DNA from 4 places in the Ensifer sp. 38_S197 genome. Region 4 is predicted to be linked to each of the others. Evidence: riboswitches for the same ligand, from Rfam matches in the RefSeq annotation. Region 4 holds a riboswitch; each other region holds the start of a gene.

Evidence for each region. A riboswitch is a leader RNA that binds a small molecule or an ion and turns the genes downstream of it on or off. The one in region 4 is predicted to bind thiamine pyrophosphate.
Region 1: it holds a riboswitch for thiamine pyrophosphate, as region 4 does, so the genes downstream of both, thiD (bifunctional hydroxymethylpyrimidine kinase/phosphomethylpyrimidine kinase) here and thiO (glycine oxidase ThiO) in region 4, are expected to answer to the same signal.
Region 2: it holds a riboswitch for thiamine pyrophosphate, as region 4 does, so the genes downstream of both, thiC (phosphomethylpyrimidine synthase ThiC) here and thiO (glycine oxidase ThiO) in region 4, are expected to answer to the same signal.
Region 3: it holds a riboswitch for thiamine pyrophosphate, as region 4 does, so the genes downstream of both, thiB (thiamine ABC transporter substrate binding subunit) here and thiO (glycine oxidase ThiO) in region 4, are expected to answer to the same signal.

Annotation. Positions count from the first base shown of each region.
Region 1 is NZ_JBXOVZ010000001.1:187,872-195,704, reverse strand. Features, by position in the region: gene AC1Z3V_RS00710 (glycosyltransferase family 4 protein) at 1-714, opposite strand, end outside; TPP riboswitch at 1,556-1,658, shown strand; gene thiD (bifunctional hydroxymethylpyrimidine kinase/phosphomethylpyrimidine kinase) at 1,912-2,721, shown strand; gene AC1Z3V_RS00700 (glycosyltransferase family 4 protein) at 2,878-4,179, opposite strand; gene AC1Z3V_RS00695 (hypothetical protein) at 4,176-6,395, opposite strand; gene AC1Z3V_RS00690 (hypothetical protein) at 6,404-7,135, opposite strand; gene AC1Z3V_RS00685 (glycosyltransferase family 4 protein) at 7,249-7,833, opposite strand, start outside.
Region 2 is NZ_JBXOVZ010000001.1:925,881-933,713, forward strand. Features, by position in the region: gene AC1Z3V_RS04190 (sensor histidine kinase) at 1-1,402, shown strand, start outside; gene AC1Z3V_RS04195 (sigma-54-dependent transcriptional regulator) at 1,406-2,770, shown strand; TPP riboswitch at 2,867-2,995, shown strand; gene thiC (phosphomethylpyrimidine synthase ThiC) at 3,086-4,903, shown strand; gene AC1Z3V_RS04205 (hypothetical protein) at 5,135-5,314, opposite strand; gene AC1Z3V_RS04210 (hypothetical protein) at 5,496-6,110, shown strand; gene AC1Z3V_RS04215 (allantoate amidohydrolase) at 6,273-7,511, opposite strand; gene AC1Z3V_RS04220 (M20 aminoacylase family protein) at 7,540-7,833, opposite strand, start outside.
Region 3 is NZ_JBXOVZ010000002.1:690,209-698,041, forward strand. Features, by position in the region: gene AC1Z3V_RS16595 (MarR family winged helix-turn-helix transcriptional regulator) at 1-232, opposite strand, end outside; gene AC1Z3V_RS16600 (ABC-F family ATP-binding cassette domain-containing protein) at 414-2,243, opposite strand; gene AC1Z3V_RS16605 (thiamine diphosphokinase) at 2,247-2,897, opposite strand; gene AC1Z3V_RS16610 (GNAT family N-acetyltransferase) at 2,982-3,467, opposite strand; TPP riboswitch at 3,614-3,731, shown strand; gene thiB (thiamine ABC transporter substrate binding subunit) at 3,783-4,811, shown strand; gene thiP (thiamine/thiamine pyrophosphate ABC transporter permease ThiP) at 4,819-6,447, shown strand; gene thiQ (thiamine ABC transporter ATP-binding protein) at 6,444-7,163, shown strand; gene AC1Z3V_RS16630 (M48 family metalloprotease) at 7,446-7,833, shown strand, end outside.
Region 4 is NZ_JBXOVZ010000001.1:1,054,633-1,062,465, reverse strand. Features, by position in the region: gene AC1Z3V_RS04825 (amidohydrolase family protein) at 1-721, shown strand, start outside; gene AC1Z3V_RS04820 (thiamine phosphate synthase) at 756-1,361, opposite strand; gene AC1Z3V_RS04815 (thiazole synthase) at 1,358-2,131, opposite strand; gene thiS (sulfur carrier protein ThiS) at 2,135-2,332, opposite strand; gene thiO (glycine oxidase ThiO) at 2,329-3,300, opposite strand; TPP riboswitch at 3,458-3,578, opposite strand; gene bioB (biotin synthase BioB) at 4,006-5,019, shown strand; gene AC1Z3V_RS04795 (8-amino-7-oxononanoate synthase) at 5,016-6,161, shown strand; gene bioD (dethiobiotin synthase) at 6,158-6,796, shown strand; gene AC1Z3V_RS04785 (adenosylmethionine--8-amino-7-oxononanoate transaminase) at 6,793-7,833, shown strand, end outside.

The DNA of each region.
Region 1 (7,833 bases), 870 kb from region 4:
AAAGCCTTTTCGACGCTCATGTCTTCCAAAGAAGATCAGGGTATCTATGCTGCCAGAGGCTACGGGTGCACAACTTAAGGGGCGGTCGCCGTTGAACCCCTCACTAAACCATTGGGGTAGCAACCAATTGCACACCTTTGATTTTGGGAGTCGAATTCCTGAAGCGGCATACCAATCGAGTAGATACTCGCTTGGGCTGATCACTAAGTCCGAATTTTCGATCTGGCTCTTCTCGATCGCTTCTGTTTCGAACTCTTCAAGGCGAGGAAGGTTCTTATTGTGCCTCCGAACCCACTCAGAACTACCATGCAAATGGGTCACGATGACACTCGAGATGAGGCCTTGGCGACGCGCCATTGCCGTATAGAAGCCTGAACCGAGCCAGTCGTTGAAATGCACAACGTGATAGTTCTGCGATTTGACATACCGATAGACGCAATATGATTTCGATATTGCGTCAACAGGCTGTGATACGACGTCGTCTGCGTCAACGAGATCTCGAAGAAAACGAATTGTAAAGTCGCTGTGGTTTCTCAGCAGTTCTCGCTGTGTTGCTTGATTGCAGTCCAGATCAGTAATTAAAATATCGACGTGGTAGCCTAGCGACTGCAGATGTAAGCTTTGACCCAGCGCGCATGCGCCGATCCCACCAGATCTGTTCAAGCCAGCAAGCTCTTCGGTGACTATCAAAATCTCGCCAAGCCGCGATGACATTCTTGGTTTCCTTTACTAACGTCGGCAATTCAAATTAGCGTCCATAGATCAACTATGATTGAAATCGGTATCCCGCTATATTGAAATGCAACTTTGATGCTCCACGACTCTAGTAGTTTTGGAATACTGGCTGGCTCGTGGCTCGCAATAGGCGTTACCTGCTTTGTTCGCAGGTGTTGATGGGGCTGGGGGATCTCTTCCGTACAGCCGGCAGCTCGAGCAGGAGCCCGTATTCCTTGGATCGCATATCGTGCCTTAGTTGGCATTGCCTCGACGGCAAACGTTGTTGCGGCCGATCAGCACGCAACGCGAACTGATCACTTTAGAGGGCTGCAGGTACATTCTTCTCTACGATTTGTCCACAACGCGTTGCGCAACGCGTCCCTGGCAAGTTCCAGCGACCACGCGGACGATATTGTCCGGAATGGGGATATTAGGCTCTCGTACGAATCGCCAAGGTCTGGAGCGCGCGGGAGAATGGTCGCAAACATGTCAAGTCGCGAAAAATAGCTTCAGGATGAACGCCTTCTGGGCGTCCGAAAACTGCGATGCCTTCATCGTCTTCCGTCCCTTTCCCAGCCAGGAATAGACACCGGAAAACTCTAGCCAAAACTGGTTCAGTTTGAAGGTTCAGATCAGCGCTTGCATTGCTGGGCAAGAAAAGTAAAAGTCTGAATGTCTGTGAAGTCGAACGCTCAGATAGAAGGCCCTTTGCGCTCTCAAGGCAATAGGGGCCTTTTTCATTGCGGAGCACCTTGATTCGCCCATCTTCCTCATCGAGCCGATGTGTCCCGCCCTGAACTCTGGCAGTTGACATCCCGCCTCGTGCCCCCCAGTAATCACGCATGCCGAGGGGCGCACCTGACGGTGCTGAGATGGCGGTGAGCCAGACCCTTGTACCTGATCCGGATCATACCGGCGTAGGAACGGCGAGGCCTCCTTGGGATATCAGCCGCGCCTCCGTCGTTCATTTGGATCTCCGTCATATGCTTTTGGGAGATCGTTGGTGCCTACACGTAGTTTACCATGGCGCGAGGCACGGTTCCGGAAGCCGAGCCGCCCAATGCGCCTGCTCGATCATTCGGTTCCCTTGTTGATTGCTAGAGGATGCTCGGGAACGGGCCGTTTCTTGGGTGCCTGGATTGTGAGCGCATTCGTCCACATTGAACGCATCTCTGCTCTCCAGAGGAGCCAGGCATGACCGCTATCGCCGTTACTATCGCAGGTTCGGATTCCGGCGGTGGCGCCGGCGTCCAGGCGGATCTGAAGACGTTTTCGGCGCTCGGCGTCTACGGTGCCAGCGTGATTACTGCCATCACGGCGCAAAATACCCGCGGGGTCAGAGCCGTCGAGGATATCTCTCCAGCCGTCGTCACAGCTCAGATGGATGCCGTGTTTTCAGATCTCGCCGCTGGCGCGGTGAAGATCGGCATGGTGTCTCGCCAGGAGACCATTACGGCGATCGCGTCCGGCTTGAAGCGACATGGGCATATGGCAGTCATCGATCCGGTGATGGTCGCTACTTCAGGCGATGTTTTGTTGCGCCCAGATGCGATCGCGACGCTCAAGGAGGAATTGCTGCCGCTAGGGCTGATTTTGACGCCGAATCTGCCCGAAGCGGCGCTGCTGACCGGGCGCGCGATTGCCGAGAACGAGACGGAAATGGCGCGGCAGGCGGAGATGCTGCTGAAGCTTGGTGCGCGTGCAGTGTTGATAAAGGGCGGGCATGCCGAGGGCGACGAAGCCGTCGATATTCTCTTCAACGGGGACACCGCGTTGCGTCTGTCTCGTCCGCGGGTCGAGACGAGGAATGATCATGGCACCGGCTGCACGCTCTCAGCCGCCATCGCCGCTGGTCTTGCCCGTGGGCTGGAGCTTCAAGACGCAGTAGTAGCCGCCAAGACCTATCTGCATGACGCGCTTGTCGCGGGAGTTGCGTTTAAAATCGGGCAAGGGCGGGGGCCGGTTCATCACTTCCATCAGTGGTGGGGAAACGGCGGCGATTAATATCCATCCCGAAACCTTGTGCCGGTCCATTGTTCATGTTCCGCTTTAAAAAGTAAGGTCATTCCATTGTTTAATAAGAGTAATGAAATGATCTGAGGCGGGAAGCTCGTCGTCCGCGGGCTGCAGTTGCTTGAGGGGGCGTGCCCCGGTTTTGGTTCAGGCCACTGCTACGTTGGCGTGAAACGGATGCTCCGCCTTGAGCAGTTTCCGGTAGAGAGCGACATGCTCGCGGCCGCAATCGACATGGCTCATCGGGCGCCTGAGGGTTGCCCGAAGGTTGTCCCAGGATCGCGGCGTGCTCAGTACATCGATCATCCGATCCGCTAGGTCTTGTGCGCTGCCGGCTCGGAAATGATAGCCGTCCAGGCGGTCGCGAACTTTCTCGGCCATGCCGCCGATATCTGAACACAGGATCGGCCGGCCATGGTGCAGCGCCTCCTGGATGACGACCGGGGAGTTCTCCCACCAGACCGAGGGCATCACCACCCAGTCGACCGAGCGCATCAGCCGCGGCATATCCTGGTTTTGATAGGCACCGTAGAAACGAACCCGGCGCCCTGCATCCTCGATCAGTTTCGCGACGCGGTCCTGATAGTCGGTCGGCTGGCGCTCCAGGTTGCCGCCAAAAATCATCAGCGTCGAATCGTCTCCCCAGATCTCCTCCGGCACGCGCGACACGGCGTCGATCAGCACATGCACGCCCTTGAAAGGGGTCATCTGACCGAAATAGGCAAAGCGGTTGCGTCGTGCCGTCGCCGTCGGCAGTTCGCGGGCGGGCGTCTTTTCCCCCATGACGATGCCGTTTTCGATCACAAAGATCTTTTCGGCGGCGATACCCCACTCGACATAGCGATTGGCAAGGAAGGCACTCGGGGCGATGAAGGCGTCGGCAAGGTTCAGCATGCCCCGGACGAATTGCTCGCGGCGGACGAAGCGCGACACAGGGATTTCCGGGAAGCACGTGTGGCAGTTGATCGGCGAGGCGCCATTGCAAAGCTGACCCGAGGGCCGCTTCACCATTTGTCCGTGGTTGTGACAGATCGGCAGGTACTCATGAAAGGTTACGACGATGCGTGCTTTCGGCAGAGCGTCACGCACCGCATAGAGGGCTTCCAACCCAAAGCCCATGACATGGTGGAAGTGGACGATGTCCGGCTTGATGTCTCCCACGAAGCGCAAGAGGTCTCGGCGGATCGCGTCTGTATCGCCATTGGACAGGAAGAAATGATCAAAGTCCTCGGCATGGTAGAGCACCTCGTCCATCGCCAGCCTTAGGCTCATCAGTGCCGACGCGCCGTGGCGCGGCACGGGATTGCCGACGCGGGCAAGGTAGATCGATTCGATGCCCGGCAGGCCGTTCAATGCCTTGTGCAATCCGTGGGAGGCGATCTCGGCGCCACCGAGCGAATGGGTCGGGTGGCCGTGCGAAACGACCAGCACGCGGAGTTTTTCACTCATGCCGAAACCTCGTTGTGGGCCGTTCCTTCTGTTTCCACCGTCTGCATCCAGCGTCCCCGGAACAGGGCCTGATCGACACGCTCCACGTATCTGGCCGTGGCTGGCGAAACAGCGCCTGACGCCTCATCCGATCCGAGCATTTGAAGAGCAGGCAGCCAATAGGATTCGTAGCCCCGGCGGCTCAGCCGCAAGGCGAGATCCAGCCCCTTGAGCGACGCGCCGAGATAGGTCGGCGAAACGCCGGTCTCATCGAGAAGTGCCGTGCGCGGCATGATGCAGCATTCGAGCGAGGCGGTCTGAACCCGCGTCAGCTTCAGGCGGTTCACGGCGCCAACCGGATAACCGGCATAGCGGCTCGACTGAAGATGATCGGCACGCTCGAGCGAGGTGTTGCCGGCCCAGCGGATCGAATGATCTTCATAGGCAAGCGTCGGCGATATAATGCTTCCGCTCGTTGTCTCGTAGTTGGCAACAAGCGTCTGGTACCAACCGGGATTGGCAGGCGTAAGCGAGGCTGAAAGCAGGATGACGGTCTCATTGTCGATTGCCTGCGCCGCGGCCCGAGCCAGGTCACTGGCATCGCCTGAACCTTCGACGGACACCAGCCGCAGCGGCAGGTGATAAAATTCCGCAAGCTGGCGGATACGGGCGGCGCGGCGGCGAAATTGTTCCGATTGCAGCACGAGCACAATCGGCGCCTGCCGCGTGTGCGGTTCGAGCGCCAGAAGACCCAATAACGGGGCAAAATCCTCCTCGGCGTCTCCCACGGCAACAAGGATTGCCGCCCCCACGGCCTCACCGTACCGGCCTATGTCGATGACGGTTTCGATCGTTGGTGCGTTCGCGCGCGCAGCGGTGAGGAACGGGACGATCTGCCGATCGACGATGTCAGGCAAGGCCCAACTGGTCGGGTCGATCGCGTTTAAGAGCCGCAGCGCCGCATGTCTTGCCAAAAGCCGTGTCGGGTGAAGCGGCATATAGGCGCGGCGGGAATCGCGAAGTGTGACCTCGAGGTAAAGGGGTGCCGTCGGGTCGCCGAGGAGGCCATCCGCGAAAGCGATGAAACCATGCGAACGACGATGTCCGGATATGGCGCTCTTGAATTCCGGCCGGTCCGCAAAAGCATCTTCGACGTCCAGCCGTTCGGTGCGCGTCCACCTGCCATCAAGACGCGCCTCGGCGCGCCCGCGGCGCAGCCGAACGCTTTGCACATGATCGTCAGGATCGAGCATCCAGCCCGAGATCAGGAAGGTGCCTTCGTCCCCCTGGTAGAGCGCGTCGACGCCGAACCGGACGGGAAGGGGGAGGCTTGAGATCGTTTCTGTGCCGTCGAAGCCATTGGCCGCGTCGCGCAGGCGCAACAGCACCTGCGGCGCGCTTTGGCTCTGAAGCAGCATCGCGCGAATATGTCCCGGCGTTTCAAGCGGCCCGGCAACGAACTTGCGCTCGTGAACGGCCAGGTAGCGCCAGGCGCTGCGGCCGCGATAGAATATGCCCTGGATGTCGCGGGCTCGCGGCAGGTCGTCCGCCGACAGGAGCCCCAGAAAGCCGACGGCATCTTCCGGTGCATCGTTTCGTGGGAAAACCGCAATGTTGCAATCGACGACAGACGTATTCTCGCCCCTGATGATGGCGCGGCAGACGCCGGCGGCCATGTCATGCGCCCAGCCCTTGAGCGCGATCGCATCGTCGTGGCTTTCGCCGAGAAGCTCGATATAGCCGTCTCTTGCGGTTCCCGCCTTCAGCAGGGTTGTGATTGCGCTAAGCTTCCTCGGATCGAGCGGCGGCTTCATCAACACGTCCACCAGGCGGCCAAGCACATGGACGACCTGCGGGCCGGCAAGCTCCTTCAGCATCGCGGCGACATCTCCGGTCGACACGGTGCGCGGCGCAACGATGTAGCGTTTGCCGCCGCCATCCTTACCGAAACGCAGCGTTGCCGGCGTGCCACTCTCGGGATCGACAGGGATGAGTGCTGCGAAACCGTGTGTGGCGGATGCCTGCGGCGCGGCAAGCCGCCAGCCGATGATGGAGGCGATCGCCTGGATCGTCGTGTCTTCGTCGATCTCCACCGGCACCTGATCTGCCAATGGGCCGCCGGCGCCGATCACGAGCAACAGCGTTTCATCGATCGGGCACGCCACGACCCGTCCGCTGCGCAGGATCCGGGCAAGCGGTGCAGGGGTGGGCGAAAGGGAAAGCTCCGGATTGGGCATGAGGCGCCTCAGGTCCGCAGAAGAAGCGTCAGGATCGCACCTGCGGTAAAGCCCGCAAGCACGAAGAGCAGCAGGAACGCCGGCTTCAAGTCGCCGTTTGAGCGTTGTTCCAGAGCATTGAGGCTCTTTTCCATGCCGGCGACGACGCCATCAAGACGCATCAGGTGCACGTCGAGATCGGTCAATCGCTGGGTGATTTCCGAGCGGAGGCTTGCGATATCTTCGCCGACTGCGGTGAGCCCCGCAGCTTCGCCGTCCTCGCCATCGTCGAGCTTCTGCCGGATGGCCGAGCGCTGAGAGACCTGGAGTTGACGTTGTGCCGCCATCAGCACATCGAGCTTGTCGAGCACCTTGGCGAGCGGAGCGGCGATCAAGGCTTCGGCTGCCTGTTCGTCGGGCTTCGGAACGCGAAGCGGCAGTTCGCCGCCCTTTTCCGTCGAGGCCATGACAATCAGTTCGCCGGCGCGTGCACTTGCCAATTCGGGCAGCGCGATCTCAAAGGCGTGGTTGCCGTCGCCGATCCCGTTTCGCTTGAGGTCGGGCCGGTTGCGGTCGGCGAGCGCCTCGGCAATCACCTTGCCGTCCAGGAGCACGCGAATAGCAAGCCTCTTCTCGGGCGTCTCGGGATCGAAGGCCCAGCCGAAAACGCGGCCTTGATCGATCGCGTCCACGCGGCCCTTCAGGGGCTTTGCATTGTTTTGTTCCGGTGCGACATCCGGTTTGTCGGCTGCTACAGACATGGTCTTCCTCTAAAGCATTGCCAGCAAAAGTGCGTAGCGGTTTTGCGGCCGGAAATGCGTATAAACAAATGCTTGGAGCGGTTTTCTATTGTTCTGTTTCAACTTGATCCGCTCTATGCCGCGGCGGTTCTTGCCGGCTCAATCGCGTCAATGAGTGCAAGATAGCGGCGTGCCGTGGCATCGATATCATCGGGTTTACGGGCGTTCGCCGACAGGCGGCGCCGAAGGTCAGGGTTCTCCGCAATGCGGCGGATGGCGGCGGCGAGGGCGCGCGGATCGTTGGGCGTAACGGTCAGGCCGCTGACCCCGTCCTGAACCATTTCGGCCATGCCGCCGATATTGCTCGCGATCACAGGCTTGCGCTGGGATTGCGCTTCGCCGATCACGAGCGGCGCGTTCTCCCACCAGATCGAAGGCACGATGGTGCAATCGACGGCGGCGATGAGGTCGGCGATATCCTCGCGCCTGTAGGCGCCGCGCTGTTGGACGGTCGGCGCCGTCTTCTTGAAGAGCCGCGCGATCTCGTCCTTGAAGCCGTCGCTCTGGAACGGCGCGCCGCCGTGCACCCTGAGCTCGAAGCGGAGGCCCTCATCGATCAGTTGCCTTGCGGCCTCAAGCAGGACAGTGGTGCCCTTCCAAGGATTGAGATTGCCGAAGTAACCAAAGATCGGACGGTCGTTCTCCTGTCGATCCTTCTT
Region 2 (7,833 bases), 130 kb from region 4:
CGTAGCGATGCGCGACGGCAAGGCGGAGCACTTCGCCATGGGCACCGTCAGCAAGCGGCCGGGCCTTTACATCTCGCGTCGGGTCCAGGGCCCTGACGGCCCGATCGGCGTCGTCGTCGCCAAGCTCGAATTCGACGACGTCGAGACGGAGTGGCTTGCGTCCGGCAAACCCGTCTATGTCACCGACCGGCGCGGCATCGTGCTGATCACCAGCTTTCCATCCTGGCGCTTCATGACGACCAGAACCATTCCCCGCGATCGCCTCGCCGCGATCCGTGACAGCCTGCAATTTGGTAACGCTTCCCTGTTGCCGCTGCCGTTTCGCGATATCGAGCCCACCAGTAACGGTTCCAGCGAGTTGCGCGCGCTGCTGCCGGGCGATAGGGAGCGACGGTTCCTGCGGGTCGAAACCATGATCCCGACCACCAACTGGCGTCTCGAACAGCTCGCCCCGTTGGACGGCGCCCTGGCCGCGGCAACCCGGGAGGCCCGGCTGATCGCGCTAGCGGTGACCGTGCCGCTGCTGGCGCTGGTCGCCTTCCTCCTGCGTCGCCGCCAGGCGCTGACGCTGGCGGCGGCGAGGGAACGTGCCGCCCGTGACGAACTGGAGCGCCGCGTGGCGGAGCGTACCCGTGACTTGAGCCTTGCCCGCGATCATCTGGAAACGGAGATCGCCGACCACAGGCGCACCGGCGAGAAACTCCAGGCGGTTCAGCAAGAGCTGGTCCAGGCGAACCGGCTGGCGATCCTCGGCCAGGTGGCCGCCGGCGTCGCCCACGAGATCAACCAACCGGTCGCCACCATCCGCGCCTATGCCGACAACGCCCGCACCTTCCTCGAACGCGGCCAGCAGGAAACGGCAGTGGAGAACCTCGCCAGCATCGCAGACCTTACCGAACGGGTCGGCACCATCACCGACGAACTCCGGAGCTTTGCCCGCAAGGGCCGCTTCGTCGCCGAGCCGACACCGATGCGCGATGTGGTCGAAGGCGCGCTGATGCTCCTTCGCAGCCGCTTTGCCGGCCGCATGGATGCGATCGTCGTCGACCTGCCGGAAAACGGCCTCAGCGTGTTCGGCAACCGTATCCGTCTTGAACAGGTCCTGATCAATCTCCTGCAGAACGCGCTCGAAGCGCTCGGCAATCGGACCGACGCCGAAATCCGCGTGCGTTGCGAGGACGGCCCTTCCGGCAGCGTTTCGCTTGTCGTTGCCGACAATGGCCCGGGTATCCCGCAGCATATCCACGAAGATTTGTTCACGCCATTCAACACCTCCAAGGACGAAGGACTCGGCCTCGGTCTTGCCATCTCCAAGGAGATCGTCGCCGACTATGGCGGCGAGATATCAGTCGAAACCAGCGACAGGGGCACCGTCTTCACGGTCCGCCTGAAAAGGGCCTGAGCGATGCAGCCGTCCGTTTACCTCATCGACGACGACAACGATCTGCGCAAGGCGATGAAGCAGACGCTGGAGCTTGCCGGCCTTGCCGTCACCTCGCTTGCAAGTGCCGCTGAAGCGCTGGAGACGCTCGATGCCGATTTCGACGGCATCGTCGTCAGCGATATCCGCATGCCGGGCATCGATGGCCTGGCGTTTCATCGCCGCATCGCCGCCTTCGATGCCGACCTGCCGGTGATTCTGGTAACCGGCCACGGCGATATCCCGATGGCGGTGCAGGCATTGCAGGATGGCGTCTATGACTTCATTCCCAAGCCCTTTGCCGCCGATCGGCTGGTGCAGAGCGTGCGGCGCGCCCTCGAAAAGCGCCGGCTCGTCATGGAGAACCGCGCGTTGAAACGGGCGGCGGAGACGGCCGGCGACAGCCTGCCGCTGATCGGCCAAACACCGGTCATGGAGCGGCTGCGGCAGACGATCCGGCACATCGCCGACACGGATGTCGACGTCCTCGTCGCCGGCGAAACCGGCAGCGGCAAGGAGGTGGTCGCCACCCTGCTCCACAATTGGAGCCGGCGCCGCAACGGCAACTTCGTCGCGCTGAACTGCGGCGCGTTGCCGGAAACGGTGATCGAAAGCGAACTCTTCGGCCACGAGCCGGGCGCCTTCACCGGCGCCTTGAAGAAGCGCGTCGGTCGCATCGAACACGCCAGCGGCGGCACGCTGTTCCTCGACGAGATCGAGGCAATGCCGCCGGCAACTCAGGTCAAGATGCTGCGTGTTCTTGAAGCCCGCGAGATTACGCCACTCGGCACCAATCAGGTCCGTCCCGTCGATATCCGCGTCATCGCCGCCGCAAAAATCGATCTCGGCGACCCGGCGCAGCGCGGTGACTTTCGCGAAGATCTCTACTTTCGATTGAACGTCGTGACGTTGTCGATCCCGCCGCTGCGCGAACGCCGTGACGACATCCCGCTGCTCTTCTCGCATTTCCTGACCCGGGCAGTCGAGCGCTTCAAGCGTGACGTGCCCGTCATCTCACCGACCGTGCAGCAGCACCTGATGACGCACAACTGGCCTGGCAATGTGCGCGAACTTTCGCATTTTGCCGAACGCGTCGCGCTTGGCGTCGAAGGCCCGTTGGGGCAACCCGTTGTCTCGACCGAACAGTCCGGTTTCGCGCTGCCGGAGCGGCTCGAACGCTACGAGGCGGAGATCCTGAAGGAGGCGCTCCGAGCCCAGCGCGGCGACGTCAAGGCGACCATCGAAGCGCTCGGCATTCCGCGCAAGACCTTTTACGACAAGCTCCAGCGCCACGGCATCAACCGCGCCGATTATGCGGAGCGCGGCGTTCCGGAAAAACCTGACCACTAGCGTCGAGTCTACATCCGGAATACCCGTTTAACGTGCATATTGAGCAACGAGCGATTTCGCGCTTGACGACCCGTGCCGTTCGATGGCTATCTTCTAGGCATTCACCAGGGGGGTCCCGCAAGGGGCTGAGATTCTGCTGGATGGCCGGCTCGCCGGCTGTGGCGCAGTGACCCGTTGAACCTGATCCAGTTCATACTGGCGTAGGGACGGTGCAGATATCGAAGCCAGGATTCCGTGCATTCAGCACCTGGCGGCGCGTCTTTCATCCTTCCGGCATCAGAACTGGGTCTCCAATCGCAAACTTGGAGCCTCGTCATGAATATTGCCACAAAGCCCACCCCTCTCTCGGTCACCCAAGGTCCGCTTCCGGCATCCCGAAAAGTCCACAAGGCCGGCATCCTGCATCCGGATATCCGCGTGCCGATGCGTGAGATCGCGCTGCACCCGACCTCGGGCGAACCGCCGGTCACGGTCTATGATTCCTCCGGCGCCTATACCGCAGACGATGCCGAAATCCGCATCGAGGAGGGGTTGCCGCGGCTCCGCCGCAATTGGATCGTCGCCCGCGGCGATGTGGAAACCTACGAGGGGCGCACTGTCCGGCCGGAGGACAACGGCTTTGCCAGCGGCGACCGGCTGACGCCGACCTTCCCGTTCCAGCATGCGCCGCTTAAGGCAGTGGCCGGCAAGGCGGTAACCCAGCTTGCCTATGCCCGCGCCGGCATCATCACGCCGGAAATGGAGTTCGTGGCGATCCGCGAAAACCTCGGCCGCGATGCGCGCGCGAAAGTTCGCGATGGCGAGAGCTTCGGCGCCCATATCCCCGATCATGTCACGCCGGAATTCGTGCGCCAGGAAATCGCCAGCGGCCGAGCGATCCTGCCCGCCAACATCAACCATCCGGAATCCGAGCCGATGATCATTGGTCGGAATTTTCTGGTGAAGATCAACGCCAATATCGGCAACTCCGCCGTCACCTCGTCGATGGCCGAAGAGGTCGAAAAGATGGTCTGGGCGACCCGCTGGGGCGCCGACACGGTCATGGACCTTTCGACCGGCCGCAACATCCACAACATCCGCGAATGGATCATCCGCAACTCGCCGGTTCCGATCGGCACCGTGCCACTCTACCAGGCGCTGGAAAAGGTCAACGGCATTGCCGAGGACCTCACATGGGAAGTCTATCGCGACACGCTGATCGAGCAGGCCGAACAGGGCGTCGACTATTTCACCATCCATGCCGGGGTGCGGCTGCATTACATCCCGCTCACCGTCGACCGTGTCACCGGGATCGTCTCGCGCGGCGGCTCGATCATGGCCAAGTGGTGTCTGCATCATCACAAGGAAAGCTTCCTCTACGAGCATTTCGAGGAGATCTGCGATATCTGCCGCGCCTATGACGTCTCCTTCTCGCTCGGTGATGGCTTGCGCCCCGGCTCGATCGCTGATGCCAACGACGCGGCGCAATTCGCCGAACTGGAGACGCTCGGCGAGCTCACGAAGATCGCCTGGGCCAAGGATTGTCAGGTGATGATCGAAGGCCCCGGTCACGTGCCGATGCACAAGATCAAGGAAAACATGGACAAGCAGCTCGCCGTCTGCGGCGAGGCGCCGTTCTACACGCTCGGACCGCTGACGACGGATATCGCTCCCGGCTACGACCACATCACCTCCGGCATCGGCGCCGCGATGATCGGCTGGTTCGGCACTGCGATGCTCTGCTACGTCACGCCGAAGGAGCATCTGGGCCTGCCGGACCGCAATGACGTCAAGGTGGGCGTCATCACCTACAAGATCGCCGCCCACGCCGCCGATCTCGCCAAGGGCCATCCCGCCGCGCAGGTGCGCGACGACGCGCTGTCACGCGCCCGCTTCGAGTTCCGCTGGGAGGATCAGTTCAACCTGTCGCTCGACCCGGAGACAGCCCGCAACTTCCACGACGAGACGCTGCCGAAGGAAGCGCACAAGGTGGCGCATTTCTGCTCCATGTGCGGCCCGAAGTTCTGCTCGATGCGGATCTCGCACGACATCCGCGCCGAAGCGCAGAAGGAAGGGCTGGAGGCGATGGCCGCGAAGTATCGCGAAGGCGGCGACCTCTATATGCCAGTCGGCGAAGTCGAAGCCGAAGGGTAAAACGAAACGCGTCGGGAGGGAGCGCCATTGCATTCCCTTCCGACGGCAAGGCAAATGCTCTCGTCTATTTCGAGCCGGCGCCTTCCTTCCACCTCGGCGCCCAGCCGTCGCCCGGCGCCGATCGAGGTCAATTAGGTATCGCCCGGTCTCCAGTGACGAGGCCGGACTGGCCGGGCTGCGCCAGTTCGTTTTCGCGGCAGAGCTGGCCGCAGCCGAGTTCGAGAGCCAAAATCAGCGAAGCGTCCCCAGATCTTCGCCGACCGCGATTTCCTCTCGCGAAGCGGCTTGGTCGAGGATGGCGAACAAGCGCGGATCGACAGGGCCGGCGACCTGCATCGCATCAGTGTCCGCCAGTCCATCGCCACCGGCTGCGCCGACCAAGACCAGCAGCGAGAAAGTCTGGTCCGTCAATGGGCGTTCCTTCCGGCGTTCCACCGCGCCGCTCGTGGAATAGCTTGTCCCCTCATCGGTTGAACGATATGTAGGGCTCGCGCAAAAGTCGCCGCCGGCGAACCTTCATTCGCGCTCAGCCGCCGTCCTCTGCCGCACAGAAGGTCTTGCAAGACGACGCCGGTTACATAAGGAGAAAGACTTGAGGACAAGCCTGCTGAGACTGACGGCCCTGTCGATAGGCGGCTTTCTGGCACTCGCTGGAGATTTGCCGCGCCTCGACGACAGCGGGAGTTTTGCCGCGGGCTTTTCCTGGATTCCCGCCGCCCATGCGGACGACGCCGATGTCGGCGGCGGCAACGGTGAAAATGGCGCGGGCGGCAGCGACCAAGGTGGCGAAAACGGCGAGAGCGGTGCAAGCATCTCTGGCGATCGACGTCTCGCAGGCAGCGGTGGACGCGGAAGCGCCACATTCAGGGGCCCTGGTGGCGGAAGCGTCCAAAGCAACGGCGCAGAGGGCGGCGGCGATGCGGGCACCGGCGACGGTGGCGGCACAAACGGCGAGCCCGGCGGGACCGGCGCAGGCGGCGGAGGCGGCGCCGTCGGTTTGGATAGCGAGCGTCCCTCATCCCCTTCGCGCGACTCCCGAGATTACGGACCGACCGGCAGCGTCTGGCACGGCGGCAGCAGTTTCCTCAACCTTTTCCGCCGGACACCGGAAGAGCCTGCCGAGGGGAGCGGGCCAGAGTCATCCACCCGGCAGAAGAGCGATGCAGGATCCCGCAGAAGCGCCGTTCACACGAAAACATTGCCTTGAAGAGGCGTCTGCTTCGTCGCGCCGAAGGATGACGTGCGCTGGTCATCGCGGACAAAGGAGCGCCTATGTCTGGATGTTCGAGCCAAGCCCGAGCATGACGGAGCAGAGGGAGGCGCGATATCGATCCCGTTTAATCAACGGACGCGCAATGCCCCTACCCCTCTAGCGACTACCCACCATCCGCTCGACCACATCGAGCAACACATTGGCGCCGGCGACGAGCTCATCAGGCTCCGTGTGTTCGCGCGGATTGTGGCTGATGCCGTCGCGGCTCGGAACGAAGATCATCGCCGTCGGCGCGATGCGGGCGATCATCTGGGCATCGTGACCAGCGCCGGAGGTCATCCGCCGGCTTTTCAGCCCGCGCGCATGCGCCGAGGCCTCGATGGCCGCGACGATGCCCTGATCGAACGCGACCGGCTGGAAGCGTGCCAGGCGCTCGACCGAGATCTCGACACCCTCTTCCTCGCCGATGCGGACAAGGAAATCTGCAAGCACCGTCTCCAGCGCCTGCAGCCGATCCTCGTCCGGATCGCGCAGATCGACGGTGAAGACCGCACGCGAGGGGATCACGTTGATGGCATCGGGCTCGAAACGCATGGTGCCGATTGTGGCCACGCTCGGCGCGTTCGAGCGGGCGATGTGCTCGCGCAGGAACAGGCCAACGCGGGCGGCGGCAAGCCCGGCGTCGCAGCGCATCGCCATCGGCGTCGTGCCGGCATGGTTGGCGACGCCATCGATGGTGACGCGTTGCCAGGAGATGCCCTGCAGGTTTTCGACCGCACCGATCGCCGTCCCTTCACGCTCCAGCACCGGTCCCTGCTCGATATGGAGTTCGACATAGGCATGAGGCTCGAGAAACCCCGGCTCGAGAGTGCCGGCATAGCCGATCCGCGCCAGTTCTTCGCCGAGCACCGTGCCATCCGTGCCGATGATCGCAAGCGCCGTCTCGAGGGAGAGGCCGCCGGCATAGACGAGCGAGCCGAGCATGTCGGGTGCAAAACGCACGCCCTCCTCATTCGTGAAGGCGGCAACGACGATCGGCCGGGCCGGCGTCACGCCACGCTCCTTCAACGTCTCTATCACTTCCAGCGCGGCAATCACGCCGTAGCAGCCGTCATAGATGCCGGCATTGATGACTGTGTCGATATGCGAGCCAAGCATGAGCGGTTCTGCGTCGGCACTGCTCGCGTCTCGCCAGACACCGAAGATGTTGCCGATCCGGTCGATCACGACGTCGAGCCCGGCCGCCCTTATCCAGGCGACGAGACGGTCGCGCCCCGCTCTGTCGTTGTCGGACCCGGCCAGTCGCGTCAATTGCCCCTGAGGATCGCGGCCGATTTCGCCAAGCTCGCGGATGCGCCCGATCAGGCGCGCGGCGTTGATGGAATGCAATGGCATCTTTGTCCTGCTTTCATGCGGTTTCTGATCAGGGCCTAGTGTCGGCCGGCGCCAGTCGCTGGCGGACGATCTCGGCGTGGTAACGCGCGCCGAAGATCAGGGCATCGTCATTGAAGTCGTAACGCGGATTGTGCAGCGGCGCCGACGCCTGACCGTTACCGATGAAGACGAAGCAGCCCTGCACATGCTCGAGAAACCGCGCGAAATCTTCCGAACCGGTCATCGGCTCGGCGGCCGTTGCGACGTTCTCGGGGCCGAACACTGATTCCGCCGCGGCAAAGGCATGGCCGGTCAGCACCGGATCGTTGATGAGCGGCACGAA
Region 3 (7,833 bases), on a different contig from region 4:
TCTCCAGCCTGTCGAGATAGGCCGAAAGCGTCATCGGCTCGATCCCCATGCGGGTCGCGATCTCCGCCTGCTTGATGCCCTCGGTAAGCACGACCTGGATCAGCGTGCGCGCCTCGCCTGGGGTGATGCCCAGATCCATGGCGTTGACCTTGCGATCGAAAGCCCCGCGCAACAGGCGCGAGACGTCGGTCAAAAGCATTCCAATGGTTTCGGATTCGAGTTTGAAGGGCATCAGCATCGTTCACATATGATATAATAAGTTTTACTTATCATATCTGACGACGCCGTTCAACGCGCCACCGCGTGTTTCCCTGAAACCGAGCCGATTCAGGGATAAAAACATGCAGAACTTCAAAGCGTTACAGCGACCCTTGCGCGCCTGATATGGCGCGCAACACTGTAATGGATGTCGCCTAGCCTTCGAGCTCCTCGCGCAGCATTTCAAGCTCCAGCCATTCCTCCTCCATGCGGGCCAGATCCGCACGAAGCTTCTCCAATTCCTGCGCGAGCTTCGCAAAAGCATTTGGATCTTTTGTGAAAAGGTTGGGGTCGGCCATCCTTTCCTCGCGCTTGGCGGCCTCTGCCTCCGCCTTGGCGATCTCCTTCGGCAGGTTTTCGAGCGCGAATTTCTGCTTGTAGGAAAGCTTGCCCTTGGCGGCCTTTGGCGCTTCGGCGGCGGGTGCAGCCGTTTCGTTGGCCTTGGCCTTTTCCGCCCTTTCGGCTCTGCGCTTCTCCTCGATTGCGCCCTTACGCTGCGCCATCATGTCGGAATAGCCGCCGGCATATTCGATCCAGCGGCCGTCCGGCTCCTCGGGGTTTGCCGGCGCGATCGTCGAGGTCACGGTGCGGTCGAGGAAATCACGGTCGTGGCTGACGAGGATCACCGTTCCGGCAAAGCCGGCGACGATTTCCTGCAAGAGGTCGAGCGTCTCGATGTCGAGGTCGTTGGTCGGCTCGTCAAGGATCAGGAGGTTCGTCGCCCGCGCCAGGATACGCGCCAGCATCAGCCTTGCCCGCTCGCCGCCGGAGAGTTCGCGGATCGGGGTGCGCGCTTGCTCCGGCTGGAACAGGAAATCCTTCATGTAACCGGTGACGTGGCGCTGCTCGCCATTGACCAGCAGGTTCTCGCCGCGGCCGTCCGTCAGGTAGTGCGCCAGCGTGTCGTCCAGATTGAGATCTTCGCGCTTCTGGTCGAGCGTCGCCATCTCGAGATTGGTGCCGAGCTTGACCGTGCCGCTGTCCGGTTCGATCTGCCCGGTCAGAATCTTCAGAAGCGTCGTCTTGCCGGCACCGTTGGGGCCGACGAGACCGATGCGGTCGCCGCGGTGCACGCGGATCGAGAAGGGCGCAACGATGGTGCGCTCACCATAGGCCTTGCTGATCTTCTCGGCCTCGATCACCAGCTTGCCGGACTCCTTGGCATCGGCAAGCGTCGCCTGCACCGTCCCCTGCGGTCCCTTGTGGCCACGATAGGCCGCCCGCATCGTCTGCAGCTCACCGAGACGGCGCATGTTGCGCTTGCGCCGTGCGGTCACGCCATAGCGCAGCCAGTGTTCCTCGCGTTCGATCGCCTTGCCGAGCTTATGCTGCTCCAGTTCTTCCGCCTCCAGCACCTCGTCGCGCCAGGCCTCGAAGTGGGCAAAGCCGCGGTCGAGCCGGCGCGACTGGCCACGATCGAGCCAGACGGTCGCGGTCGACACCTTCTCCAGGAAGCGCCGGTCGTGCGAGATCAAAACCAGCGCCGAGCGGCTGCGGGTAAGCTCGTCTTCCAGCCATTCGATCGTCGGCAGATCGAGATGGTTGGTCGGCTCGTCAAGCAGCAGGATATCCGGCTCCGGCGCCATGACGCGGGCGAGCGCCGCCCGGCGCGCCTCGCCGCCGGAGAGCCGCTTCGGGTCTTCTTCACCGGTCAGTCCCAGATGCTGCAGCAGATAGGCGACGCGATAGGGGTCGTCGCCCGGGCCGAGCCCCGCTTCGGCATAGGCCTGCACCGTGTCGTAGCCGTCGAAATCCGGCGCCTGGTGCAGATAGCGGATGGTCGCCGAGGGATGGCGGAACACTTCGCCCGACTGCGCTTCCGCAAGACCCGCGGCAATCTTCATCAGCGTCGACTTGCCCGAGCCGTTGCGCCCAACCAGGCAGATCCGGTCGCCCGGCTCCACTTGCAGATTGGCGCCGGCCAGAAGCGGCGTGCCGCCGAAGGTGAGGAAGATGTCGTCGAGTTTCAGAATGGGGGGCGCCAAGGCTCAGGCTCCGGTAAGATCATAGGGGCGGACAAGCACGATGGCGCGGCCGCTCTTGAGGCTGAAGCGAAGGGGACCCTCCGCAACATTGGAAACGGTTCGGGACGAGCCGAACGGCAGGGTGAAATCGTCGAGCGGGTAACGCGCATTGACGATCGAAAGACCGGTGAGCTCGGTCAACCCAAGGACCGAAAAGAGGCAACCCTTCGGCAGGTCGAGCTCCAGCGTGCCGGCAAGCAGCGGATAGGCCTCTTCCTCGCCGGAGGTCATCAGCACCGAAAGCCCGCGCTCGGCAAGGCCGACCGCCTGCAACAGGTGCAGGAAGGCATGGTCGCTGCGGGTGCCGCCAAGCGCACCGGCAAAGATCAAGCTGTCGGCACCACGCGACAGGGCAGCCTCGACGGCGATCTCGCCATCCGTGGCCGCCTTTGCCGCCGGATAGGACTCGCGCGGAACGGAGGCGAATTCGGAAAGCAGGGTATCTTCTGTCGAATCGAAATCACCGACCCAGACATCCGGAACGACGCCGAGCAGACGCGCGTGCCGCATGCCGCCGTCAGCGGCGACGAAGCGGCTTCCGCCGAGCTGGCGTGTCAGCCGGTCGGTGCTTGTCAGCGCACCGCCAAGCAGAATGGTGAAGGTCGATCGAGCCATGGCAAAGCCCATAGCGCAAAGGACCGCGGAAGGAAAACGAAGAAAGCGAGAAGACGCGCGGATCTCAAGATTTTGCGAGGATCGTCAATGGCCTTCCGGCACCGGATCGGAAGAGAGCATGCCGGCATAGACGCCGGGCGTCGAATCCGGAATCTCGATCGCGCCGGCCACCCGCTCATAGAACTTCGCCGGACCGACCCCGCCGATGACCGCATAACCGTAGCCAGCCTCGCGCATCGCCGTCAGGCTTTCGATCAGCAGCGCCTCGCCGATGCCCTGCCCGCGCATGCCTTCGTCGACACCGGTCGGGCCGAAAAAACCGAGCGCCGTCACGTCGTAGCAGGCGAAACCGACGATGTTCTCTTCATGCACCGCGATATGAATGCGCGTCGGGGTCGAGGAAAAGGCCGCTTCCGCCTCGCCCGCCCAGCCGGCGCCGAAAGTCCTCTCGATCCAGGAGACGACCAGGCGGCGCTCGGGCGCCATGGCGCGGCGAATGCGGATGCCCGGGCCAAGCTTCGACTGGGGCTGCGCCGGCAAGGCATATAGTCGAACGAGCATATCTGGCATGGCATTTCCTCCTCGCGGCTCCCTGCAGTTTTTGTCTTAGCGCAGCGTCCGGCTTACGCAAGCGCGGACGCCATGCCCTGAGCAGGCATCAACTCGACTTGCACCAAACACGCTTGCCATGGAACCAACGTGGCGGTAAATCTCTTGCCGCTCTAACGGGGTGCCTTCCGACCGCATGACGGCCGAAGGCTGAGAGGCGTGAAACGCCAACCCGCGGAACCTGATCCGGCTCATACCGGCGGAGGGATTAGACGCGATCGGATCGATACGCCCTTTTCCCATGCAACAACGAACTTTGGGAGAGAGGTGCTCGCCATGCCCAATTCATTGCAATTCAAATTGTTTAGCCGGCTAGCTCTGACTGCGGCCGCAAGCCTGGTTTTCGTCGGTGCCGCTGCCGCTGCCGACAGGACCCTGACGGTCTATACCTATGAGAGCTTCATCACCGAATGGGGCCCGGGCGCCAAGGTCGCCGAAGCCTTCGAAAAGACCTGCGAATGCAAGGTCAACTATGTCGGCGTCGCCGACGGCGTCGAACTCTTGACCCGCCTGAAGCTTGAAGGCGGCGCTTCGAAAGCCGACATCGTGCTCGGCCTCGACACCAATCTCGTCGCCGAAGCCAAGGCGACCGGTTTCTTCGCGCCGCACGGCATCGATGCCAAGGACCTGAAGGTACCGGGCGGCTTCTCCGACGACACCTTCCTGCCCTACGACTACGGCCACTTCGCCGTCGTCTACGACACCCAGACCTTGAAGACGCCGCCGAAGAGTCTCAAGGAGCTTGTCGAGGGCGACGCATCGCAGAAGATCGTCATCGAGGATCCGCGTACCTCGACGCCAGGCCTCGGTCTGCTGCTCTGGGTCAAGGCCGTCTATGGCGATGAGGCCGGCGCTGCCTGGGCAAAGCTCAAGGATCGCGTCCTGACGGTCACCCCGGGCTGGTCGGAAGCCTATGGCCTGTTCACCAAGGGCGAAGCGCCGATGGTGCTCTCCTATACCACCTCGCCCGCCTACCACATGGTCGCGGAAAACACCGACCGCTACCAGGCCGCAGCCTTCTCCGAGGGGCACTACATCCAGATCGAAGTCGCCGGCATGACCAAGAATGCCAAGGAGCCGGAACTGGCAAAACAGTTCCTGAGCTTCATGACCGGGCCGGAGTTCCAGTCGATCATCCCGACGACCAACTGGATGATGCCGGTTGGCGTCACCAGCGCGCCGCTGCCGGATGCCTTCAACAAGCTGGTCACTCCGGAAAAGACCTTCCTGCTGCCGTCGGAAGAAGTCGCGAAGAACCGTAAGGCGTGGATCGACGAGTGGCTTGCCGCGATGAGCAAGAACTGAGGCTGGATTGTTCGCGCCTCGCGAAAATCGCATGACGGTTGCCGCCGGGGCCTTTTGCCTCGGCGCCTTCCTGCTCTTCGTCGGCCTGGCGATCGCCGCCTTGCTCGCTGAGACCGGCGGCGCGGGCGAAGGCACCCTGTTCGACGCCTATATCTGGCGCGTCACCCGCTTCACGCTGCTGCAGGCAAGCCTTTCCACGCTGCTCTCCGTGCTCTTCGCCATACCGGTGGCACGGGCGCTGGCGCGGCGGCCGCAGTTTTTCGGCCGCATCTGGCTCTTGCGGCTGATGGCGCTGCCGCTCGGCCTGCCCGTTCTCGTCGGGGCGCTTGGGCTGATCGAGGTCTGGGGACGCCAGGGTTTCCTCAATGCGGGCCTGCGCTGGCTTGGCCTTGAGCAGCCGGTCAGCATCTACGGCCTGTTCGGCATCCTGCTCGCCCATGTCTTCTTCAACATGCCGCTTGCGGCGCGCCTGTTCCTGGCCGGGCTCGAGCGCGTTCCCGCCGAATACTGGCGCAGCGCCGCCAATCTCGGCATGCCGTCCCATGCGCTCTTCCGCTTCATCGAATGGCCTGTGCTTCGCGGCCTGCTGCCGGGTGCGGCCGGCCTCGTGTTCATGCTCTGCGCCACCAGCTTCACGCTCGTGCTGACGCTTGGCGGCGGGCCCGCGGCCAGCACGATCGAGGTCGCGATCTACCAGGCGCTGCGCTTCGATTTCGATCCGCCGCGCGCCATCGCGCTGTCCGGCCTGCAGATCGCCATGACCGGCGTCCTGCTTTTCATTCTCAGACATCTGGCAACGAAGCCTGAGGAGGGTATGACCGGCGGCCGCACGGTTCGCCGCTTCGATGGCACAGCGCCAATGGCGCACCTCAATGACGGCGCCTGGATCGTCCTGGCATTGCTCTTCCTCATCGCTCCCCTGGTTGCGATGGTCGTTTCCGGGCTGCAGGCCGATATCCTCAAGCTCGCCCGGGATCCGAACGTGCACCGGGCACTGATGACGAGTGCTGAGATCGCGCTTGCCTCGGCATTCGCCTCGGTTGCCATGGCAGCCGTCATGATCCGCGCCGCAGCGACAATGACCGCTCCCCGTCATGCGGGAAGGCTGGCATACGGCTTTGCCGGCATGATCGGCGCCAGCACCTCGCTCATCCTGCTGGTGCCGCCGGTCGTGCTCGGCGCAGGCTGGTTCCTGCTCCTCCGCCCCTTCGGTGATGTCGCGCGCTTTGCGCCGGTCATCGTCGTGGCGATCAATGCCCTGATGGCGCTCCCCTTCGTCCACCGTATCCTGGCACCGGCCATGGCGACGCACGCGGCGCGCTCTGAACGGCTGGTGGCGAGCCTTGGCATCCGCGGCTTTCATCGCCTGCGATGGATCGACCTTCCCGCCCTCCGCAAACCGTTGCTGATGGCGCTCTCCTTCGCCATGGCGCTGTCGCTGGGCGATCTCGGCGCCGTCGCCCTCTTCGGCTCGCAGGACATGGTGACGCTTCCCTGGCTGCTCTATAGCCGAATGGGCAGCTACCGCACGGCCGATGCGGCCGGCCTCGCCCTCTTCCTCGGGCTTCTCTGCCTGATCTTCACCATCCTCGGCACGGCCGATGACGCCCGCCGGCCGGAAAGACGCAAAGCATGACTGAGCCCACCGCTGCCATAGAACTGCGCAATGTCGAGGTTCGTTTCGAAGCGACCACGCTGCGCTTCGATTGCACAATCGCCGCCGGCGGCATCGTTGCCGTTGCCGGCGCCTCCGGCACCGGCAAGTCGACGCTCTTCCACCTCATTGCAGGTTTTGAAGATGCCGACCGCGGCGAGATCCGCATCCTCGGTGAGAACGCAGGCAACCAGGCACCTTCCGAGCGCCCGGTCTCGATGATCTTCCAGGACAACAATCTCTTCGCCCATCTCGATGTCGCGACCAATGTCGGCCTCGGCATCGATCCCGCACTTCGCCTGACGGACGAAGATCGGAAGAAGATCGAGGACGCGCTTCGCCGCGTTGGGCTTGAAGGCTTCGGGCGACGGCTGCCATCCACGCTTTCCGGCGGGGAACGCCAGCGGGTCGCGCTCGCCCGCGCACTCGTGCGGCACCGCCCCCTCCTCCTGCTGGATGAACCTTTTGCTGCCCTCGATCCCGGGATGCGCACCGGCATGCGCACGCTTCTTCGCGAGCTGCACGCGGAAGAAGGCAACACCATCTTGATGATCACGCACCATCCCGAAGACGTGAAGGCACTGGCCGATAGCGTGCTTTTTCTCGACCAGGGGCGTATCATTGCCCACGATACGCTCGACCGCTTCCTGGAGCGGCGTGACAATGCGGCAATCGACCGCTTTCTCGGCAACGCGTGAAGGAGGGTGCAGTTTCGCCTCGCCCTCAGCCGATTGCCACAATTTGACCGCGACACCATGCGACGCGCGAAATATCCGGCCGTGGGCACGAATATTCGCGCATCCGTTGCCGTGATACCACGGGGCAACTATTTCTACCGAGACAAACTAGGCAGGTGGCGCTGAAATCAGATACAGCAAGACCAGGGCTGAACAGTCGCGGCGGAGCAACGCTGCCGGACTGAAAAAGTAGGACTTTCAACGCTGTCGTTCCGGAGCGATCGACGGGAAACGGGCTGAGGCATGGAGAGGCATACAGTCACACACGACCGGTTCCCGCCGAAGCGCGGACGGCTGCGTGCACGCGCCGTGGTTGCACTGCTCGCGACCACGCTTCTCTCCGCATGCCAGTCGGTGATCGAGCAAGCCTACGAGCCGACCGTTTCGCCTTCGTCCAATCCGCAGATTGTCGACGAGGTCCAGAAGAACGACCCGCGCGCAAAAATGGGCGCGCGCGAACATCCGCGCATCGTCGCAAGCTATGGCGGCGAATACAAGGACGCGAAGACCGAACGGCTGGTCGCCCGCATCGCCGGAGCGCTGACCGCCGTCTCGGAAAACCCGCAGCAGTCCTATCGCATCACCATTCTGAATTCGCCGGCAATCAACGCCTTTGCGCTGCCGGGGGGCT
Region 4 (7,833 bases):
GATGGGTTTCAAGGCTTGGGGCAACGCGGATCCGGCGATCGATGCGGCGCTGAAGCGCCTTTACGTCTGGTGCCGCGACAACGACGTGCCGATCATGGCGCATGCGGAAAACAGCATCGGCGCCGGCTGTGGCTATGGCAATCTGGCAAGCCCTGCCTATTGGAAGAAGCTGCTCGATACGAACCAATACGACAAGCTGCGGATCAACCTGGCGCATTTCGGTGCCTTTGACGAAATCCTGCGCCCCGGGGCACCGACGGGCGTCATGGTCTCTTGTCCCCAGGACAAGTTTTCCGGGCCGCCGAGCTGGGAGGAGATCATCGGCAGAACGATCGACCACGAGCGCCGCCCGAACCTCTTTGCGGATTTAAGCTATCTCAGTGAGCTGGTCAGCAGCGACGACAAAACTCTTCACGCCGAGATCCGTCAATTGCTGGACAAATGGCTGGCCGCCTACGATCCCGACGCCCGCCATCTGATGTTCGGGACCGACTGGTCGATGATGGCGCTCGAGAAGGATTACAACGCCTATGTTTCGCGGATCGCCGAGCAGCTGACGCTCGCCAGCGTCAGCGACGAGCATCAGCAGAACATCCTCTGGAGGAACGCTTCCCGCTTTCTCGGTCTCGATCGGCCAGGCAAAACGCGCGACCGGCTTATGGCCTATTGCCGCAAGCGCGGCCTCGATAGCGCCTGGCTCGCGGAACTGGCGTTCGCCTGAGATGAGGTCGTAGCACCTGCCACGTCACGGAGACTCATCGCCAGCGCGCCGTGCGTGCAATCCATTCGCGCGTCCGCCCTTCGGGATCAGCATTCAGCGTGATGTCGGTGACGACCGCGGCACTGTCGGCGCCATGCTCGAAGACGCCGGCAATCCGGTCGGTATTGAGCCCACCGATCGCAATGAGCGGCAGCGGCGTGACGCGCTCCCGCCAGGCGGAGAGGCGTGGCAGCCCTTGCGGATCCCATTTCATCTGCTTGAGGATCGTCGGATAGATCGGCCCGAGCGCGACGTAGTCGGGCCTGGCGGCGAGGGCCGTCTCCAGCTCGGCCTCGTCATGGGTGCTGAGGCCGAATTTTAGGCCTGCGGCGCGGATCGCAGCGAGATCGGCGCCGGCGAGATCCTCCTGTCCGAGATGGACGAAATCGCAGCCCTCTTCGATCGCGAGGCGCCAGTAGTCGTTGACGACGAGCTGGCAACCGTGGCGGTCACAGATCGCCTTGGCCGCGCGGATCTCGTCGCGAAGCTCTGCATCCGGACGATCCTTGACGCGAAGTTGCACCAGCTTGACACCGAGCGGCACCAGCCGCTCGATCCATGCCGCGCTGTCGACGATGAGGTAGAAGGGATCGAGCTTCACGCGAACACCGCCTTTCCGATGACGGGCGTGGAGGGGACGGCAAAATCGCGCGGTTCGAGCATGCCTGCCTCGAAGGCATCGCGTCCGGCATCGATCGCCCGGGCGAAAGCGGAAGCCATGAGGGCCGGCTTTGCCGCCCCGGCGACGGCAGTATTGAGCAGCACCGCATCGAAGCCGAGCTCCATCACCGCCGTTGCGTGCGACGGGCGGCCAATGCCGGCATCGACGATCAGCGGCATATCCGGAAAATGGGCCCGCATGGCTCTCAAGGCGGAGATGTTCTGCGGTCCCTTGGCGCTGCCGATCGGCGCACACCAGGGCATCAGCACCCTGCATCCGGCTTCCACAAGGCGCTCGCCGACCACCAGGTCGTCGGTCGTATAGGGGAAGACCTCGAAGCCTTCGGCCGAGAGGATGCGTGCCGCCTCGACCAGCCCGAAGACATCCGGCTGCAGCGTATCCTGATGGCCGATGACTTCGAGCTTGATCCAGTTCGTGCCGAACACCTCGCGGGCCATCCTGGCGGTCAGCACCGCCTCCGACACCGAGTGGCAGCCGGCGGTGTTCGGCAGCACGCGCACGCCGAGCGCGCGGATCAGTTCGAAGAAGGCGCCGCCTTGTTTCCCGCCGGCGGTTTCTCGACGAAGCGAGACCGTGACGACCTCGGTTGCCGACGAACGAACCGTGTCTTCGAGGGAGGCAGGCGAAGGGTAGCGGGCGGTGCCCAGAAGCAGGCGGGAATGCAGTTCCTGTCCGTAAAGCGTCAGCATGTCTCAGCCTCCTTTCATCGGCGAGAGAATTTCGATCCGGTCGCGATCGTTGAGGGAATGGGCCGAACGGTCGGCCCGGTGCACCAGCTCGCCATTGACGGCGGTAGCAAGCCAATCCCCTTCGAAGTCGAGTGTCGCCAGAAGCTCGGCAAGGGTCGTGACTGCGAGGTCGTGATCCTCGCCGTTGACAATCAATTTCATGCGGCGTCTCCCTTCAGGTTCCAGGCAAGCGCAAGGTCCGCCGCTTCCTCGGCCAAAGCCGGCGAAAGCAGGAAGCCGTGGCGGTAGAGCCCGTTGAGCGCGATGGTATTTCCGGCGCGGTTGATGCGCGGCAGGTTGTCTGCAAAGGCCGGTCGGACGCCTGTGCCGGTTTCCAGAAGGCGCGCCTCGCCGAAGGCAGGGTGCAGCGCATAGGCGGCATTCAGCAACTCCATCAGGGAGCGGGCGGTGATCGGACCGCTGTCATCGGTTTCGATCATGGTGGCCCCGCACATGAAGAGGCCGTTGCCGCGCGGCACGATGTAGAGTGGGATGCGCGGGTGGATGAGACGAACCGGCCGCGACAATTCCACTTCATCGCTCTGCAGGTAGAGCATCTCGCCACGCACCCCACGCAGTCCGGCAGTGCTGTTGATTCTTGCCGCGCCTCGGCAGTCGGCGATTAGATCGTAGCCGCCGTCGCTATCGGTCTCACCGATGAGGGCGACACCGCGTTCGACGAGCTTTTGCCTCAGCAGACAAAGCGCTCGGCGCGGGTTAAGATGCGCCTCGCTCGGAAAGAACAGCGCCTCCCGGAAGCGCCCGGCAAGTGCCGGCTCCAGCACTGCGAGCGCCTCGGCATCGAGCCACTCGAAGCCGGAGGTGCGCGAAGCGAAGCGTTTGAGTTCGCCGGCGTCGCGTGGCGGGGCGACGACAAGGGTGCCGTTGCGCGATACCTCTCCGGGAAGCACCCGATCCCACCAATCGATGGCGGCGATGCCGCGTGTCAACACCGGTTCCTCGGCGCTCTCGCGCTCGCACCAGGGCGCAAGCATACCGCCGGCAAACCAGGACGCGGCCCCGGAGAAGTCTGGCTGCCGCTCCTCAACCGTCACTTCGACGCCTCGGGCGGTCAATTCATGGGCGAAGGCCAGCCCGACGACGCCGGCGCCTTTGATGAGGGCGCGCATGGTCAATGCGCCCAGTCGCGGCCAGCGGGACGTGTTGTGGGAAAAGTCGCGGTGAAGATACGCATTGCCGAGGCTCCATGGTTGGAGACCCAGTTCGAACCGGAAGGGAAGGAAGGACGCCTTGCCAAAGTCTGTCCGCGCGAACGCGATGATTGCGGCAGCGATGTCTGCACCGTCCCTACGCCAGTATGAACTGGATCAGGTTCAACGGGTCACTGCGCCGCGCAAACCGCCTAGCAGAATCTCAGCCCCTTGCCGGGACACCCCTGGTGAATGTTTCAAGACTGACGGGCTGGACCAGTTTTTGTCAAGAGCCGCCGTCGCGCACATCGCGTGTGGCCGTTCGGATTGGGTTCGGACCAAAAATTATCTATAAAATTGAGATGACCGCACATTTCGGTGTTGCCGATTCACTGCTGATAGTGGACGGATAGCGGGTATCGAATGCCTGACAGAGGCATGGATAGCGGACCTTCACTTTTATCGTCCTGCCTTCTGCCGGGAGCGCTGTGGTTCTAAATCGTGGAAATTATTTGAGTTCTCTCCCACACGACGTCGAGCTCGGCTTTTGTCTATTCGCTCTATGGTTGCACTTTTGTCGAGTCTCTCCTTTTGAATGGTTGCCCGGGGTCACTTCGAAAGAAATTATAGATAATATTAGATTCTATCTATTATGCCTTGCTGCGAATAGGGAAATGAACGCGCATGCTGGATGCAAACAGTACGATCGAGCCGACTTCGGTTGCCGCCAAGCCCGCCGAAACCGCGTGGGAATTGGCCAAAGCACAAGAAATCTATCATTCGCCCTTCAACGATCTGCTGTTTCGAGCGCATTCCGTTCACCGCGTCCATTTCGATCCGAACGCGATCCAGATGAGCAGACTGCTCTCGATCAAGACCGGCGGCTGCGCTGAGGACTGCGGCTATTGCAGCCAGTCGGCGCACTACCCGACCGGACTCAAGGCATCGAAACTCATGGAGGTCGAACGGGTCCTTGCCGAGGCACGGAAGGCAAAAGCGGGCGGTGCGACCCGCTACTGCATGGGTGCCGCCTGGCGCAGCCCCAAGGAGCGCGACATGGAGGCGATTGTCGCCATGATTAGCGGCGTGCGGGCGCTGGGCATGGAGACCTGCATGACGCTCGGCATGTTGACGCCGCAACAATCCGAAAGGCTCGCAGACGCCGGGCTCGATTACTACAACCACAATGTCGATACGTCGGAGCGTTTCTACGGCGAGATCATCACCACCCGCAGCTTTGCCGACCGGTTGGAAACGCTTGCCAATGTCCGCGACGCCGGCATCAAGGTCTGCGCCGGTGGCATCCTCGGCATGGGCGAAACCGTTGAAGACCGGGTATCGATGCTGGTGACGCTCGCCAATCTGCCTGTGCCGCCCGAAAGCGTGCCGATCAATATGCTGATCCCGATCCCGGGCTCGAAGCTCGCCGACGCGGCACCGGTGGATCCGATCGACTTCGTCCGTACGATCGCGCTTGCGCGCATCCTGATGCCCAAGTCCCACGTCCGCCTCTCGGCCGGCCGCACCGACATGAGCGACGAGATGCAGGCGCTCTGTTTCTTCGCCGGCGCCAATTCGATTTTCGTCGGCGAGACGCTGCTGACCGCCGACAACCCGGGCGAGGACCATGATGCGGGCCTCTTCCGCCGCCTCGGGTTGGAGCCGATGGCGCTTGCCGCAAAGCAGGACGCCGAATGACCGCGAGCCTCATTACTCGCCACGAGAAGACGCTACACGGCCTCGAACGCAAGGGGCGCCGCCGCGGACTTGTCGCCGGGGGCGGCATCGACTTCACCTCCAACGACTATCTGGCGCTTGCCGGGTCACCGCGGTTGAAGGCCGCGATTGCCGCTGCGATCGAGCGCGGCGTGCCGGTCGGGTCCGGCGGTTCGCGGCTCCTGCGCGGCAACCATGCGGAACACGCGGCGCTGGAGGCGCAGGCAGCCGCCTTCTTTGGCGCGGAGAGGGCACTCTTCTTTGGCAGCGGCTATGCGGCCAATGCCGCCTTGTTTTCGACGCTCCCGCAGCGCGACGACATCATCGTCCACGACGCCTTGATCCATGCGAGTGCCCATGAGGGTATCGCCGCAAGCAGGGCCGGCGCGGTCGCGGTCAAGCACAACGACGTCGACGCCTTCGCCGATGCGATCGGCACATGGCGCAAGCGCGGCGGCACGGGGCATCCCTGGATCGCCGTCGAAAGCCTCTATTCGATGGACGGCGACCGGGCGCCGCTTGCGGATCTTGCGGCACTTGCCGCGCGGCATGATGGATTTCTGGTCGTCGACGAAGCGCATGCGACCGGGGTTTTTGGACCGGACGGCCGCGGTTTGGCCGCAGAATTGGAAGGCCGACAAAATCTCGTCGTGCTCCACACCTGCGGCAAGGCGCTCGGCGTCTCCGGTGCGCTGATCAGCGCAAATGCGGTCCTGTGCGACTATCTCGTCAACCGTGCCCGCAACTTCATCTATTCGACGGCGCCTTCGCCGCTGATTGCCGCCGCCGTCCGGGAGGCTCTCGTGACGCTCGTAGATGAGCCTCGGCGTCGAGCAGCGTTCGATGATCTCCGGACCTTCGCCAATCGCGCGTTCACCGACACCCTCGGCATCGAAGGCAGTGGCTCGCAGATCCTTCCGGTGCCGATCGGCGACAACGGTTGCGCCGTACGGATTGCCGCGCGCATGCGCAAAGAAGGCTTCGATATCAGGGCCATCCGTCCGCCGACCGTCCCAGAGGGGACCGCGCGGCTCCGGATCGCGATTACGCTGAATGTCGACCGTCCGACGATCGCGAATATGCTGGAGCGCTTGGCGCTCGCAATGGCGGAGGAGCGGCCATGATGCCCCGTTTCGTCGTCACCGGCACGGACACCGGCATCGGCAAGACGATATTCTCTGCGGCGCTGACCGATGCGCTTTCCGGCAGCTACTGGAAGCCAGTGCAGTCGGGGCTAGACGGCGAAACCGACAGCGAAGTCGTAGCGCGGCTCGGCAGGGTCCCACCCGAACGGGTATTGCCCGAGGTCTATCAACTCATGACGCCGGCCTCGCCCCACCTGTCGGCGCGGATCGATGGCGTGACGATCTTGCCTGAAGCGCTCTCTCCGCCGGCAGCGAACCGACCGCTGGTCATCGAAGGGGCGGGTGGGCTCCTGGTGCCGCTCACCGAGCGGGTGGTCTTCGCCGACGTGTTTGCGCGCTGGCAAATCCCGGTGGTCCTCTGTGCCCGCACCGGGCTCGGTACGATCAATCACACCTTGTTGTCGCTCGAGGCGCTGCGCCGCCGTGTTATCCCGGTCCTGGGAGTGGCCTTCATCGGCGACGAGCAGGCGGACAGCGAGGCGATCATTGCAGAACTGGGGGAGGTTCGGCGGCTTGGCCGGCTGCCGCGGCTCGATCCGTTGACACCGGATCGCCTGCAACAGGCCTTTCGCGAAAACTTCGACATCGGCTGCTTCCATGAGGTGACGGCATGAGACGATCCCCGGTATGGCACCCCTTCACCCAGCATGCACTGGAACCGGCAATGCGACGCGTCGTCGGGACCGAGGGCGCCTATCTCATCGACGAAGACGGGGCGGCGATCCTCGATGCGATCTCGTCCTGGTGGGTCATCACCCACAGCCACCGGCATCCTGCCATCATGGAAGCGATCCGTGCTGCAGCGCAAACCTACGACCAGCTCATCTTCGCTGAGTATACCCATGCGCCAGCGGAGGAACTGGCGAGCGGGTTGATCGAGATTGCGCCACCCGGCCTCGCCCATGTGTTCTATTCCGACAGCGGCTCGACGGCGGTCGAAGTCGCACTGAAGATGGCACTTGGTTTCTTCCACAATCTCGGCCGGCCGCGCAACCGCATCTGCGTCCTCGAAAATGGCTATCACGGCGACACGATCGGCACGATGTCGACGGGAGAAAGGGGCGTCTTCAATGCGCCCTACGCGCCGCTGCTCTTCGCCGTCGATCGGCTGCCGTTTCCGGAGGCGGGTGAAGAGCAGACGACGCTGGATGCCTTCGAGGCGGCCTGCGTCTCCGGCGCGGTCGCGGCCCTGTTGATCGAACCGTTGCTTCTCGGTGCGGGCGGCATGAAGGCCTACCCGGCTTCCATCCTTTCCGAGTTGAGACGGATCGCCGAGCGGCACGGCGCCCTGCTGATCGCCGACGAGGTGATGACGGGATGGGGAAGGACGGGCAGCCTGTTCGCTTGCGAGCAGGCTGGCATCACGCCCGATATCCTTTGCACCTCGAAAGGGCTGACCGGTGGCGCGCTGCCGCTGGCGGCGACGCTCTCGACGGCCGAGATATTCGAGGCACACCTCTCGACGGATCGACGCAAGACCTTCTTCCATTCGAGTTCCTATACGGCCAATCCTATCGCCTGCGCTGCAGCCGTCGCCAATCTCGCCGTCTGGAAAGAGGAGTTTGTGCGAGAACGCATCGACGCGTTGACGGCGCGGCAGCGTCGGCATGTCGCGCGCTTTGCCGAAGATCCCCGCTTCAGTGATACCCGC